Regions from separate parts of the Neobacillus sp. PVCKKU3 genome, predicted to be linked through region 1. Evidence: riboswitches for the same ligand, from Rfam matches in the RefSeq annotation. Region 1 holds a riboswitch; the other holds the start of a gene.
What was found. Region 1 has a riboswitch for ZMP and ZTP ahead of ACNQGS_RS03780 (phosphoglycerate dehydrogenase). Riboswitches for the same ligand answer to the same signal wherever they lie in the genome.
Positions count from the first base shown of each region.

Region 2: another riboswitch for ZMP and ZTP. It lies ahead of ACNQGS_RS14530 (bifunctional 5,10-methylenetetrahydrofolate dehydrogenase/5,10-methenyltetrahydrofolate cyclohydrolase); the one in region 1 lies ahead of ACNQGS_RS03780 (phosphoglycerate dehydrogenase).

Region 1 is NZ_JBLVQN010000003.1:177,528-185,270, reverse strand. Features, by position in the region: gene ACNQGS_RS03785 (amino acid permease) at 59-1,423, shown strand; gene ACNQGS_RS03780 (phosphoglycerate dehydrogenase) at 1,498-2,697, opposite strand; ZMP/ZTP riboswitch at 2,747-2,825, opposite strand; gene ACNQGS_RS03775 (carbon starvation CstA family protein) at 3,081-4,532, opposite strand; gene ACNQGS_RS03770 (LytR/AlgR family response regulator transcription factor) at 4,703-5,440, opposite strand; gene ACNQGS_RS03765 (LytS/YhcK type 5TM receptor domain-containing protein) at 5,441-7,174, opposite strand; gene ACNQGS_RS03760 (ABC transporter substrate-binding protein) at 7,409-7,743, shown strand, end outside.
Region 2 is NZ_JBLVQN010000019.1:85,986-93,728, forward strand. Features, by position in the region: gene ACNQGS_RS14515 (hypothetical protein) at 1-52, shown strand, start outside; gene ACNQGS_RS14520 (DEAD/DEAH box helicase) at 397-3,579, shown strand; gene ACNQGS_RS14525 (hypothetical protein) at 3,654-3,980, opposite strand; ZMP/ZTP riboswitch at 4,134-4,219, shown strand; gene ACNQGS_RS14530 (bifunctional 5,10-methylenetetrahydrofolate dehydrogenase/5,10-methenyltetrahydrofolate cyclohydrolase) at 4,271-5,110, shown strand; gene ACNQGS_RS14535 (hypothetical protein) at 5,498-6,205, opposite strand; gene ACNQGS_RS14540 (PcsB-like coiled-coil domain-containing protein) at 6,743-7,743, opposite strand, start outside.

The DNA.
Region 1 (7,743 bases):
GGAGGACATCCAATCTCTTTTTTTATTGGGTTTTATAACTTCTAAGGAGGAGTCAACGTTGGCACAGCAAGAATTAAAGAAGAATTTAGCAAATCGGCATGTTCAACTAATTGCAATTGGCGGCACCATTGGTACCGGATTATTCTTAGGGTCGGGTAAAGCAATCCAACTAGCAGGTCCATCTATCATTCTAGCTTATTTAATCGTAGGGATGGCCTGTTTCTTTGTAATGAGGGCACTCGGAGAACTTCTGCTGTCAAAGGCAGGATATCAATCTTTTACCGACATTGCCGAGGATTATCTTGGACCTCGGATTGCGTTTGTAACGGGATGGACTTATTGGTTTTGCTGGATTATGACCGCTATGGCTGATGTGATTGCTGTTGGTGTATATGTACGATATTGGTTTGATATCCCACAGTGGATACCTGCAATGGTCTGTTTGGTCGTCTTATTGGGTCTCAATCTATTAACGGTAAAACTTTTTGGAGAATTGGAGTTCTGGTTTGCCTTAATAAAGGTCATTACCATTCTTGCCTTAATCGGAATTGGGGTGATTTTGCTAGTGATGGGATTCAAGACAGATGCAGGGGCGGTCTCTATTAAAAATCTTTGGGAACATGGCGGCCTTTTTCCAAATGGAATGACAGGCTTCTTGCTTTCATTCCAAATGGTCGTTTTTGCATTCGTTGGTGTGGAATTAGTGGGTGTATCGGCAGCAGAAACAGCCAATCCGGAAAAAAACATCCCTTCAGCCATTAATAAAATTCCTTTACGGATTTTATTTTTCTACGTTGGCGCATTGATCGTTCTTCTATGTATTAATCCATGGACGGAACTGAATGCCGCTGAAAGTCCGTTTGTCAAAACGTTTAGTATAGTCGGGATTCCGATTGCCGCAGGAATTATTAATTTTGTCGTTTTAACTTCAGCCGCTTCTGCTTGTAACAGTGGGATGTTTTCAACAAGCCGGATTTTATATAATTTAAGCAATAATAGCCAAGGTCCAGCGAATTTTGCAAGACTGAATAAAAATCATGTGCCAAGTAACGCGTTATTGATTTCGACTCTTGTCTTGACAGGGGGAGCGCTCCTTAGCAAACTTATTCCGGAGCAGGCTTTTGGAATTGTGACAACCATTAGTGCCATTTGTTTTATTTGGGTTTGGGGTGTTATTCTGGTTTGCCATTTAAGGTATAAAAAAAACCGTCAGGATTTACAGGCAAAGTCAAAATTTAAAGCACCATTTACACCATTTGTTAATTACGTGGTCCTAAGCTTGTTTGCGGCGATTCTCATCATCATGCTGTTTGCTGAGGCTACCCGTCCAGCCCTATTGTTGACACCAGTATGGTTTATTCTATTATTTATTTTGTATTCCTATAGAGGGAAAAAGGAAAAAAACATAAAATTATCAGCATAGACTCTAATAGTTTAAAAGAAATGGAGCCGGTATTGAAACCAGGCTCCATTTTCTTGTTAAAACGTAACATTCAATTAAATAATCCGTACTGTCACCATTCCGGAGATTTGATTTATTTTCTCCTCTAAGGAAGGAATAACATCCCCATTTACTTTATTATCAATGTCAATGATGGTATACGCATATTCTCCGCGGCTTCTGTTGACCATGTCGGCAATGTTTAAATGGTAGCCAGATATAGTTGAGGTAATCTGTCCTACCATGTTTGGAACATTGTGGTGGAATGCCGCCACGCGCCGCTTACCAGTATAAGGAAGGCTGGTATTTGGGAAATTCACTGAGTTTTTGATATTTCCTGTTTCTAAAAATTCCTTTACCTGACGAGCTGCCATGATTGCACAATTTTCCTCTGATTCATTTGTGGAGGCGCCTAGGTGCGGAATTGGAACGATATTTTTCATTTTAAGCACATTTTCATTCGGGAAATCGGTAACATACTTCCCAACTTTTCCGCTTTCTAGGGCTGCAGCCATGTCTGATTCATTGACAAGTTCACCACGGGAGAAGTTTAAAATATGAACACCAGGCTTCATGATACTGAATGTCGCTTGGTTAAACATACCTCTTGTGTCATCTGTTAGCGGTACGTGAACAGTGATATAGTCAGATTCTGCAAATAACTGTTCAATTGTCATTGCCCGCTGTACATTGCGGGACAAATTCCAAGCGGTATCGACAGAGATAAATGGATCAAATCCGATGACATCCATATCTAAATCCAACGCATCATTCGCCACAAGGGCACCAATCGCTCCTAAACCAATGACACCCAATGTTTTCCCTTTAATTTCTTTTCCGACAAATTGTTTTTTGCCTGCTTCGACAAGCTTTGGAATTTGTTCGCCTTCACCATCTAACGACTTAGTCCAAGCTACACCAGCAAAAAGGTTACGGGAAGAAGCTATTAATGAGGTAAGGACCATTTCTTTTACAGCGTTGGCATTTGCTCCAGGGGTATTGAATACAACAATACCTTGCTCTGTACATCTATCGACCGGAATATTGTTAACACCTGCTCCTGCTCTTGCGATTGCCTTTAAATTTTCACCGAATTCTAACGAGTGCATATTAAAGCTGCGAACAAGGATGGCATCGGGGTTTTCACTGCCGTTGTCAACCAGAAAGCCGTTCTTATTGAATACGTTTAGCCCTCTTTCCGCGATATTATTAAGGGTTTTGATGGTGTTCACTTTTTCTAAAGCGATCGTGCTCATTTTTCTTCCTCCTTTTATAAGCAGAAAGAGGCAAGGGAGTTAATTCCCTTACCTCTGCCCAGGCGAACGGCTTCAACACCGTGTGCTCCCTCGCGGTTATCCGCGTTTCGCCAGTTACACACGGCCTTTTAAACTTATTTCATCGTATCACAAATTTTCATAATTTTCTACCCTAAAGATTCATGGGGACGGTTCTTTTGTTTTAAAACAAAAGAACCGTCCCCATGCTTTACCTTATCGAAGGAAGAGCGCTAGGATCCCTCCTGTTATGATGAGTAGAATAATAATTTTAGCCAACAAAGGAACAGAATCCTTGCCCTTTAGATTAAGCTCTTCTTCCTTTTCATTGACAGTTTTCCGGTAGTTCGGGTTACAGCAGCCCATTAGGCCACCTTGTTCCAGCCGGATATGTCTTCTTCGAGAGGAAGATTATTGGCACGAGCCTTCTTAGCGGCATTAAAGAATAATACGAGCAGGATTATTGTGCCGATAGCCCCGCCAATCCATGAAACAGTTACGGATAATCCGAAGCCGATTGGGGCATTAAGGATATAAGTGATAACCATCAAAAGCATAAACGTTCCCGGAATCAGCGGAACAAAGTAGTTCTTCTTCGCAATATATAGATACATAGCGCCGACAAATAGAGCGATGACTGCTGTTGATTGGTTGGCCCAGTTAAAGTATCTCCATAAAATATTAAAGTCGATTTGAGTTAAGGCTGCTGAAATCACGAAAAGTGGAACTGCAATCCATAACCGGCTTGATAATTTCTTTTGCGCGATATTTAAATATTCTGCAATGATCATCCGTGCACTGCGGAAAGCAGTATCCCCGGAAGTGATTGGCAGGACTACAACACCTAGAACAGCAAGTGTACCGCCGATTGCGCCAAGAAGTGTGGTGGAAGCTTGGCTGACCACTGCACCAGGTCCGCCGGCAGCAAGGACTTCCTGCAAGCCGTTATAGCCATGGAACATGCTCATTCCGGCAGCAGCCCAAATCATCGCGATAACACCTTCTGTAATCATCATGCCGTAGAAAATTTTACGGCCTTCTTTTTCATTTTGTGTTGTGCGCGAAATGATTGGTGTTTGTGTAGCATGAAATCCTGATAAAGCGCCACATGAAATCGTGAAAAACAATAATGGGAAAATGGAAGCGCCAGCAGGATGGAAGTTTTTAAAAGATAGTTCTGGAATTGGCTGGCCTGTAACGACTAAGCCGATACCTACGCCGATGGCACTGATTAAAAGTAGCGCGCCGAAATATGGGTAAAGGCGGCCAATTACTTTATCAACTGGCAAAAGTGTAGCCAAAATGTAGTAGAGAAAAATAGCACCAATAATAACGGCTAAAGCTACTTTACCATTCATCAAGACATTCAAAAGTGCGGCTGGTGTTGTGACAAACACTGTACCTACTAATAAAAGCAACAGGACTGCAAAACCATTGACCACGTGTTTCATTACCTTCCCCAAAAATCTGCTGGCAAGCTCAGGAAGATGGGCGCCGCGGTTTCGGATGGAAATCATTCCTGTTAAATAATCGTGGACAGCACCGGCAAAAATACAGCCAACCACAATCCAGATAAAGGCAACAGGTCCATATAAAGCTCCTAATATAGGTCCGTAAACAGGTCCTGTTCCGGCGATATTCAATAATTGAATTAAAGAGTTCTTTGGTGTACTCATTGGCAAATAGTCAACACCATCGTTATTGACAAAGGCCGGCGTTGCTCTGTTTTCCTTTACGCCAAACATTTTTTCAACGAATTTGCCATACGTGAAATAACCGATTATTAACAGGGCAATCCCCGCAAGAAATGTATACAAGTTTTTTCCCCCTTTTAACAAATAAATGAATGCGTTTACATCCATAAGTATAAAAGAGAAGAAGTGAGATATGGGTAAATTGAGATTAAAAGGTAGATTTTTGGGATTAACATGTTTTCTTTCGAGTCTAAGATGCTGAAAATTAAATTACTTGTTCTTTTTTTAAAATATTAAATTTCAAGTCTTGTTCTTAATGCCTTTACATAATTCCTGCTGACAGACAGCATTTCCTTTCTACCTTCGATTTGCAGCTGGTAGGCGCCATTAAACCAAGGGGTCAATCGGGTAACATAGTCAAGGTTCACAAGAAAGCTTTTATGAATTCGGAAGAAACCAAAAGTAATCAGCCTAACCTCCAATTCTTTAAGAGGAATTTTCGTTTCAAACTCACCGTTGTTCGTGATCAGTCGTGTCCATTTGTCATCCCTGTAAATATAAAGAATATCCTTTGGTTCAATATAGAAGATTTCCCCTTCTGTTTCAATGGCTAGCTTTCCGGATTGTTTGCCTGCGTCAGCATCAGCATCCGAGGGGGTGCTCCTATTTTTTATAATACGGTTAACCGTCTCCTGTAATTGTCCCTCATCATAAGGCTTAAGTAGATAATCTATGGCATTATAGCGAAAAGCTTCAACGGCAAATTGCGGGTAGGCAGTGGCAAACACGACTAATGGTGTCTTTTTTAATTCCATCAATGCTTTTGCAGTACTCATCCCATTCATTTTTGGCATTTCAACATCCAGAAAAACGACATCTGGCTGAAGCTGAATGGCCTTCATGATTGTCTCCTGGCCGGATTCCGCTTCCCCGACAATTTGAATAGCAGGGAAATTCCCTAACAGGTGTTTAAGTTCATCCCTGCTGTATAGTTCATCATCTACAATCAGGGTTCTAATCAATTGTTCCATTTAGCCCGCCTCCAAACAAGGAATAGAAAGGGAGATTTCTGTCCCGATATTAATTTCACTTTTTACATTTAGGGCAGCTTCTTCGCCAAACACCATCGTCAATCTGCGATTTACATTATAAAGGGCTAACCCGTTTCCAGATTCAGAAGCTATCGGCGCTTTGCTGATCTGCCTGGCCCGCTCCGTGCTCATTCCAATCCCATTATCCTCAATTTTTACGTATGCCGACTCTTGCAGCATTTGAATCGTAATTTTTACAACGCAATTGCTAACCTTGTCTTTAATACCATGCTTTATGGCGTTTTCAACGATTGGCTGCAGGGTCAGAGGCGGAATCTGCTGCAGAAGGGCAGCTTCTTCTATTTCATAGATAACTTTCAATTTATTGATAAATCTTGCTTCTTCAATCGCTAAATAGGCTTTCACATGCCGCAATTCCTGTTCAAGTGTTGTCATGCTTTGGGTTGTGACGGATAGGTTTTGCCGTAAAAAATGCGACAGTGAGACAAGCAGTTCCCGTGCCTTTGGTGGATTGATTCGAATGAGTGAGAGAATCGTATTTAATGAATTAAATAGAAAATGAGGGCTTATTTGTGCTTGAAGAGCCTTAATTTCCGCTTCCTTTGCCAGCTGATAGGATTTATCGGCTTCAGCAATCTCAAGCTGGTTGCTTAATAGCAGGCTTAGTCCAGAAATCAATTCCATGGTGACTGGGGTGATTTCTTTTTCTGAGCGGAAGAAAAATTGTAAGGTTCCAATCGTCTCTCTCCGTTGTTTTAAAGGTGCAATGACGACGGCGTCAAGCGGACATTCCTCGGTTTCACAAAGGGTATTTCGCCGGGAAGTGGTAATTTCCCCTTTTTTTATAACGTCCTGTATGGTTTTGCTTTTAATCGTAAGATGTGGTAAATGATGATCATAGCCAAGGCCGACATGGGCCAATATTTCCACTGAATTTGTCATGGTCACGGCACTTGTTTTCATTTCATTATGGAGAATGTGGCAAACCACTTTGGCCGATTCGGTATTGAGCCCATTCCGGAGAAAGGCCAGAGTTTTGTCAGCGATACGCAATGTTTTTTGAGCCTGCAGGGCCCCTGCTTTCTCCTCTTCATTTATGACACTTTTAATAATGAGAAGGAAAAGCGCACAGCCAATCCCATTTGCAATAATCATCGGCAGGCCAATAATCTCAACTAAATCCCAGGCTTTTTCAAACGGCCGGGAGATTAATAGAATGACCAGCATTTGTATTGATTCTGCAAGGGCACCAAGCAGAAAAGAAGACTTTAGTTTTACATGCTTGTCTTTCTTATGGAAGAATCCTGCCAGTATTCCTGTCAAGATCGTGGCAAGTCCGCAGGATATCGCTGTAAACCCGCCTAAGGTAAAGCGGTGCAGCCCGGCAATTAGTCCGGCACCAATGCCGACTCGATAGCCGCCGAGGAGGCCCCCCAAAACGACACCTATGACCCGGGAGTTGGCAATCGCTTCATCCGAATTAAGGTCTGAGATCCAACGGTTAAATTGAAGACTATTTGTATTAAGTGTCAGTCCTGAATACGTGCCGATAATCCCAAAGGAGCCAAAGAAGACTATCGCAAGCACTTGCTGTTTTCGATTCAATTCCTCCCGATAAATCATGTCGCGAAAGAAAGGGAATCTTGTCAACACAAACGCGATCATCACAAGGATTCCAAGCCGCTCTACCATCGTAACTAATAATTCAAACATGGAAATCCTCCCTTTGCAAAAATAACTACCTTTCCTCTATTGTAACAGTATTAATAATATTGAAAATTATTTTTTAAAAGAAACTGCTAGATTAAAAGAATGTAAGCGTTTTATTATTTTTCCAATAGAAATAAAATTCTAAAAATTCAGTTCAAAATCTTTACATTGAAATAATATTAGTATTTAATAGATATATATAACTAATTTTGTCGAAAAATAGGGGGAAAGAAGGACATGAGAAAAATCCTTAATAAGTCGTTTCTGCTTTTTACCGTTCTTTTACTTGTTGTCTTAACAGCATGCAGTAATAATTCAGAAACTTCTGGCAAAAAAGACGATACGAAAGAAAGCGGCAAGGCTGTGGAAGCAAAAATCGGTGTTGTTTCCTATTTAACTGGACCTGGAGCAGCTTACGGTGAAGCTATTACTAACGGTTTTAATTTAGCGAAAAAAGAAATTAATGCAAAGGGCGATGTCAAAATCGATCTTGTTGTTGAAGACTCAGCAGGTAAACAGGAACAAGCTTTATCTGCAGCTCAAAAGTTAATGAGTGACGATAGTATTGTAGC
Region 2 (7,743 bases), on a different contig from region 1:
GAAGCGGTTGCGGGCTTTTCATGAGGAGTGTCAGCGGAGTAAGTTGATATAGGTTTGGGGCCGAATGGCTCCAACTATATTTTGTTACGATTTTTGGGTTCAGAGTCGAGTAATTTTTCGATCCGCTAATAGAACATGAAAATTCGCCAATAGAAGGCCTTGAACCGCCAATAGAACCCGTCCATTCGCCAATAGAGTGTGAAAATTCGCCAATAGAACGAAATTTTATAAAGGGCAAAGGACTTTTATGTTGAAAATAGGTAACTTATAAAACTTTTTTGAGGGCAATTATAGATTTACATACATACATTTATTTTTAAATTACCTTTTTTATAAAGAAAAAGGTATTCGAGGGTCTAACTTTAAGCGGCCCTCCTATAAAGGAGCACGTTTTCCATGCTTAAAACCAGGTTTTTGAAATTACTGACAACTAAATTAGGTGATGACCGGTTTCTGCTGACGGCCCAAGATGAGCACGGCAGGTCCATGAGTCCTTTCAAGTGGAAGAATCTTGTCTTCAGCAGCCACGAAGAGAGTTTTTTCGGGACAGTCCTGGATGAGATGACCGTGGATGAGGTCGAAGGCGTGGTTGTGAACGGCTGGCAGCTTGTGTCGCTTTTTGCCAAGGAGTCATTCAACCGCTTTATCGAATGGGACTGGAACGAAGAGTCCGAAATTTGCTTGGCGGCCGCCAACTCCATGTACGAGGGCATTGTCGAAAAAGACTGGCACCCAGACTTTTCCGTATGGGGCCCGGACGGCGAATTCCGCTGGAAGCTGCCCGAGCGCGTGATGGATGAATTCCATCCCGAGTTTTGGGAGCAAATGGTGCATGGGGACGGTTCTTCTGCATCACCGCAGACGGATGATGTGGTGCGTGGGGACGATTCTCGCGCATCATCAGAGGCAGATGAAGTGAGGCATGAGAACCGTCCCCATGCCTCACCCACCGCTCTCAACTATATTTCGGATTTGTATAACAGTGCGCTGGATTCTTTTTTGACTAGGAATAATGCGGCGAAGGAGCTGTTTGGGCCGAAGCTTGATTTATTGAAGAAACAGAATTTGTCGGGCTTGGAGCTGGGGCGTTACTTTGATGAGGAAAGCTGGCTCGAGTGGGTCGGCATCAAGGAGAGCGAGGCGCCGTTTACGATTGGCTTGCGGCTGGATGAGCCGGAGGACGGCGAAGGCGACTGGAGCTTGGATGTATTTTTGCGCGGCAAGAAAAATGTCGATGAAATTGTTGATGTCGAAGATGTGAAGCGGATTCCGGCGAAGTGGCGGCCGTTTTTGGATAAGGTTGACCGTGAGCAGGCCCGCTGGGTGCGGCTGTTTCCGTGGCTGGGAGACGGGGCTTCGACGGATGCGGATGATGAGAGCAGCCCTGCGGCTTTGAAAACGGAGCTCACCGAGGAAGAAGCGTGGATGTTTTTGACGGATGCGAGCGAGACACTGTTGGCGCTGGATGTCGAAATCCTCCTCCCTTCCTGGTGGCAGGCGATGAAAAATGCTAATTTGCGTGTGAAGGCGTCGCTTAAGGGTACGTCGAGCCACCGGCCATCGTTTGTCGGGCTCGATGCGATGCTCGATTTCAACTGGCGCTTTTCGATGAATGGTGTCGATTTGTCCGAGGATGAGTTCCATCAGCTTGTCGAAGAAAAGCGGCGGCTCGTCTATATCCGCGGCCGCTGGGTGAAGCTCGATCCGCAGTTCATTCGACAAATTCAGGATTTGATGAAACGTGCCGAAAAAGAGGGCCTGCAAGTTCGGGATTTGATTGAGCAGGAGTTAGTCAATTCAGGTGAGGGCAGCGAAGAGGAACTAGAGAATCCCAAGGTGTTCGCGAAGATTCAGATTGAACTGAACCGGCAATGGAAGCAGATGGTGAAGCAGCTGTCGGAGGCAAATGAAATTCCGCTTGTGGATGTGCCTGAGGGATTGAACGGAGAATTGAGACCGTATCAGCAGCTGGGGATGAGCTGGCTTTGGTTTTTGCGGCAGTACGGGTTTGGCGCTGTGTTAGCCGATGATATGGGGCTTGGGAAGACAATTCAGTTGATTGCTTATTTGTTGAAGGTGAAGGATGAAGCTGGGGAAGTGGTGAAGGTGGTTCCGGGAGAGGTTGTGGAAGCGCCGGTTGTGGTTGATACGCTGGATAGCCAGGCTACGGCGCCTGAAACCGATGCCGACGTTGACACTGTTTCTACCGTGGAAAGTCTAACCACGGCTGCTGAAACGGAAACCCCTATTACACCTGCGGAAGCAAAACCGCGCAGGAAGAAAAAAGAGGATGCTGCCCCTGCCAAGTTACCGACGAACGCAGCCTTAATCATCTGCCCTACCTCGGTGCTCGGCAACTGGCAAAAGGAAATTGAGCGGTTTGCTCCGGAGATGAACGTGTACCTCCACTACGGCTCGAACCGCCTGAAAGAGGCTAATTTTTCCGAAAAAGCTCAGGATGTAGATGTGGTGCTTACCTCCTACGGGTTGAGTCATCTGGATTCCGAGGAATTCGAGTCCGTTCAATGGAGCACGATTGCCATCGATGAAGCGCAGAATATTAAGAATGCCCAAACGAAGCAATCCAAAGCGGTTCGAAGATTGCGCGGACGGCATCATGTGGCCCTGACAGGGACGCCGATGGAAAACCGTCTATCCGAACTGTGGTCGATCTTTGATTTTACCAATCATGGCTATCTTGGCAGCTTAGGCCAGTTCCAGAAACGGTATATCATCCCGATTGAAAAGGATGAAAAGAAAGATAAAATCCAGCAGCTGCAGTCGTTGATTCGGCCGTTCCTGCTGCGGCGGACAAAAAAGGATGAGGAAGTAGCGCTGAACCTGCCTGACAAGCTGGAGCAAAAGGAATACTGCCCGCTTACGGCAGAGCAAGCGTCGCTTTATGAGCAGCTCATACACGATACATTTGAGCAGATTGAAAAATTGACCGGCTTTGAACGCAAGGGGTTAGTGTTGCAAATGCTGGGCCGTTTGAAGCAGCTGTGCAACCACCCTGCCCTCTACTTGAAGGAAAAGTCAGCGAGCCGGGAACTTCTCGAGCGATCGAACAAGTTGGAGAAGCTTGTCGAGCTTGTCGATTCGGTTTTGGACCAGGGCGAAAGCTGTCTGATTTTCACCCAATATATCGAAATGGGCGAAATGATTCGGAGTGCGCTGAAGAAGAAATTTGGCATCGAGGTACCATTTTTGAACGGAAGTGTGCCGAAGACGCAGCGTGATACGATGATTGAACGGTTCCAGAACGGGGAGTTCCCAGTGTTCCTGCTGTCGTTAAAAGCGGGCGGTACCGGGTTGAACTTGACGGCAGCGAACCACGTCATCCACTACGATCGCTGGTGGAACCCGGCCGTCGAAAACCAGGCGACTGACCGGGCTTACCGCATCGGCCAATCACGCTTCGTGCACGTGCACAAACTCATTTGCACCGGCACGCTCGAGGAAAAAATTGACGCCATGCTGGAGAAGAAGCAATTTTTAAATGACCAGATTATTCAGAGTGAGAATTGGATTACGGAGCTTTCTACAGATGAACTTAGGGATTTGGTGCATCTTGGATAATGGTTCAGGCACCGTGCGTGGACATTTGGACGCATGGGGAGGACAGCGGCTTTAGAGGCCGCTGTTTTTTTGCCTTAATTTTGATTCTTTTGTTTCTCTCGAATCTCTTTTAGTGCATTGATAAAATGCTCTTCGCCTTCTTTTTCTAAAACCTTTAATATTAAGTTATCGTCCAAGTTCGTATGTACTGCCAATTTAACCATCATTTTTAATTTGGCATCGGTCACGCCAGAATGGTAGCCATCTTCGTGTCCTACTGAATATCCTGAAAAAAAGCTCTCCTTTAATTGACTCCGAAAACTAGCATGTAGGCCATTAACTGAATTGAGATTTTCTTTACTAAATTTACTATAGGCTTTATTAATCTCCCAAGAAAAGATTAATCCATCTATTTTTTCCATCCTGATTATCCCCTCCGTATTACTCTTCTAATTGAACTTTTATGAACAAAGAAAGTTGTTCATTATTATCACACAGGATTCTTAGAAAATCTAATTCATCAGAACTCCATTGACATTTAAAGCTTATATGTTATCTTTTACTTATAACATTGAAATGGACACAGTTACTGACGACAAATGTGGAAACGACCACAAGGAAGCTGTGTTTTATATAGTGTCGGGTCGTCTGGGCAGAGGTAAGGATTATATCCTTATCTCTTTTTTATTACATTTTTTCAGGAGGGCTTGTTATGGAAACAATCATTTTGGATGGAAATGTCGTTGCGGCAGAAATTAAGGAAGGCTTGAAAGCACGAATTGAAATTTTAAAAAATAAAGGCATCACGCCATGCCTCGCAACGATTTTAGTTGGTGATAACCCCGCTTCAGAGACCTATGTAAGAATGAAAGGAAATGCCTGCAAAAGACTTGGCATGGAGTCTATTCGCGTACAATTACCCGCAGAAACAGGGACTTTAGAGCTGATTGAAAAAATTAAAGAGTTAAATAACGATCCAGCGGTTCATGGCATTCTTTTGCAGCACCCGGTTCCATCGCATATTGATGAACGTGCCGCTTTTGAGGCCATTGATATTCGAAAAGATGTAGATGGTGTCACAAGTGCAGGCTACGGACAGACAGCACTAGGGTTTGGCGAATATCCCTCCTGCACACCAGCGGCCATTATGAAAATGTTAGACTATTACCAGATTCCAATCGAAGGTAAACATGCTGTCGTAGTGGGCAGAAGTCCGATCTTAGGGAAACCTGTTTCCGCGTTACTTCTTAATGCCAATGCGACCGTTACGACATGCCATTCAAAAACAGACAATTTAGCTGAAATCTTAAAGCAGGCAGATATTGTTGTGGCAGCGGTCGGACGGCCTAAATTTATTCAAGGAAGCTGGTTAAAGCAGGGTTCCGTTGTATTAGATGCAGGTTACAATAAAGGCAATGTTGGGGATATTGATTATGACACATGTTACGAAGCGGCAAGTGCCATCACTCCTGTCCCTGGGGGCATCGGACCAATTACCATTGCGACCTTGTTGAAACATACGGTGGATTCCGCAGAAAAAATGTCGATCTAAGTTACAAACAAGCTGGTTTTCGGTTAACGGATTCGGATGTTGATGGTAAAGATGCCAAACTAATTAACATATGTTTTAACAGTATATTAGCAATATGAATGACAAGTAAAAACGCTCAGAGCAATCTTCTGAGCGTTTTTTGGCGTAATGGAAGCTTTACAAACATTAGCAAAATTTCAGTTATTTCCCGGGAATTTGTTGAAATTTGAAGAATAATGAATCCGACTATTTGAAACAAAGGAATATTCGTTTTGATTTGATTGTAATATCGTCTAGGGGCTTGTCCGTATCGGGTATCGCTATAAGGCTCCGACTTCGGATTGAAAAAGAAATTAATTGCACCTATATCGCATAGCGATACGAAGCAAAAAAACTAAAATAGTTCCCTTATTTTCGGAATAACAGAAAAAGCGTCTCCCATATCCCTTTAGGTTTTTGTATCGCTTCTTCTAAACGTTTATTAAAATCATTTTGTGAATGCCATTCTTTTTTCTGTTCGTCACGCATATTTTGTATTTCTGCTTGTAAGAATTCGTTCATTTGTTTTTCTTGTTGAAGTAATGTTTCATATTGGGTCATTTGGTGTTCAGATAATTTTTCAATTTTAACCTGAGTTTTTTGCGCCGAATTTGCAATATTAGAACTTATGCTATGATGGTCTTGTTGTAACCGAGAAACCGCGGTTCTAAGCTGTGACATATCGTTTGTCAGTTGGACATTCATTTCACGTGTGGCTGCGAGCTCATTGACTAAAAACCTTAACACTTCTTTTAATTGATTGGGGTCTTCGGGTAAATTTTCATATGTATCGGATACCGCTATCTCTGTTTCATTGAATCGTTCTAGTCTTTCTCTTTGTTGATAAACAAGGTCTTTAGCTGTATCGTCTAGGGGCTTGTCTGTATCGCGTAACGATATAAGTGCTTCGAGGTCGGATTGAACAAAGATACGCCGATCGCCATCTTTTAAAAACTCATATCCATTTCGTTCTAAGATTTGGCCATACTTTCGGACAGTAGGTGTTGCAATCCCCACTTCTTCCGCCACTTCTTTGGAAGAGAAAGCTCGCTCATTCGGTTGTATATCACGTCTCATATCGGACCTCCTATTCTATTACATTATGAAAGTATTTTCGATTTATTTCAAGCTATATCGCCCAGCGATACAAAGCTCCTTTCTGGAGGAACTCTATTAAGGATGATGCTTGTTTTTGATTGAGTTTCTCAACCACTACAACGCCCTTTTTAGCCTCCTTCAAGTTTAAATGCATTATCGTCAAAATAGATCTTCAATAATTTTTCTTTTGTTAATACGCCAAGCCTTTAGCTGTATCGTCAAGGGGTTTATCCGTATCGCATAACGATATACGCAAGTCATATCGCCCAGCGATACTAATCACAAAAACGATTCTTTCATCTATGGTTATGAAAGTCAAAATTCCACATTAAGTATAGTTCGACAAACTTGGACAAATTTCCTGCAAGAACCGATATTGAATATATTAAATGGTTCCTGCTTGATTCGAAGTCATTTTTCATTGTGTGACCAACCAAAGTATTCGAGCCTATATAAAAAGACCCGGCACGCTCCAGTACCGGGTCTCCGCTTCACATGAACTTTATTTTTCAAAAATTAATTTAATATAATCAGCTTGACGGTTCTTCTGCCCCATGCTCTTGCTTCTGCACTGTTTGGCTTGAGGATGTCGATGCGGTGGCCTTTGATGGCGCCGCCAGTGTCTCCGGCAATCGCTTCGCCGTAGCCTTCGACCCATACACGCGAACCAAGCGGGATAACAGACGGATCGACTGCAATCAATTTCATATTTGGATTGGCCTCGATGTTATAACCCATTGCCGTTATCGAGCCTGAATCTTCATGGCTGTAAGCGGTTGCGGTGACGTACATTTCCTTGCCGCTAAGATTAGCGCTAGAGGTATCCTGCGCTGGTGCGGAAGCTGGGCGTGCGCTTGCCTGTTGCTGGGCAATTGCCGCTTGAATGCCGGCCATTTGTGACTGGATTTTCGCTTTGTCCTGTTCTGCTAGAGCCAATTGTTGCGTAATTTGATTATATTTATCCTGCATGGCCGTTAGGACTTCCTGACGCTTTTGCAGGTTTTGATCAAGTTCAGCTTGCTTTGCGGCAAGAACGTTTTGCTGCTCCAGTAAAACCTGTTCTTGCTTATCGATTTCCTTTTTGTCGTCTTCAATTTTCTGAAGGTCTGCCTTTTGGGCATTCAAAATGTCCTTGTCAGCATCCATCAATGTCGAGACAGCGCTTGCACGCTTAATGAGATCGGAAATGCTTTCAGATTCTAAGAATACGTTCATGATGATATTGAAATTGTCACTTTGCTGCATGGCCACGGCCCGCTTTTTCATGATTTCGCTACGGCCGAGGATTTTGTCCTCAAGCGCAACAATCTCTTCTTTCTTTTGTTCAATCAGCTTGTTCACTTCGTCGATTTTGGCCTGAGTTTGGGCCATTTCTTCTTGGTTCTTTGTAATATATGCATATATTGAATCGAGTTCTTTCTGAATTCCTTGTATTTCTTGATTAACAGCTTGCTGTTCTTGTTTCTGCTGATTAACAATTTGCTGTTTTTCCTGGAGCTGCTGTTGAGCATTGCGAA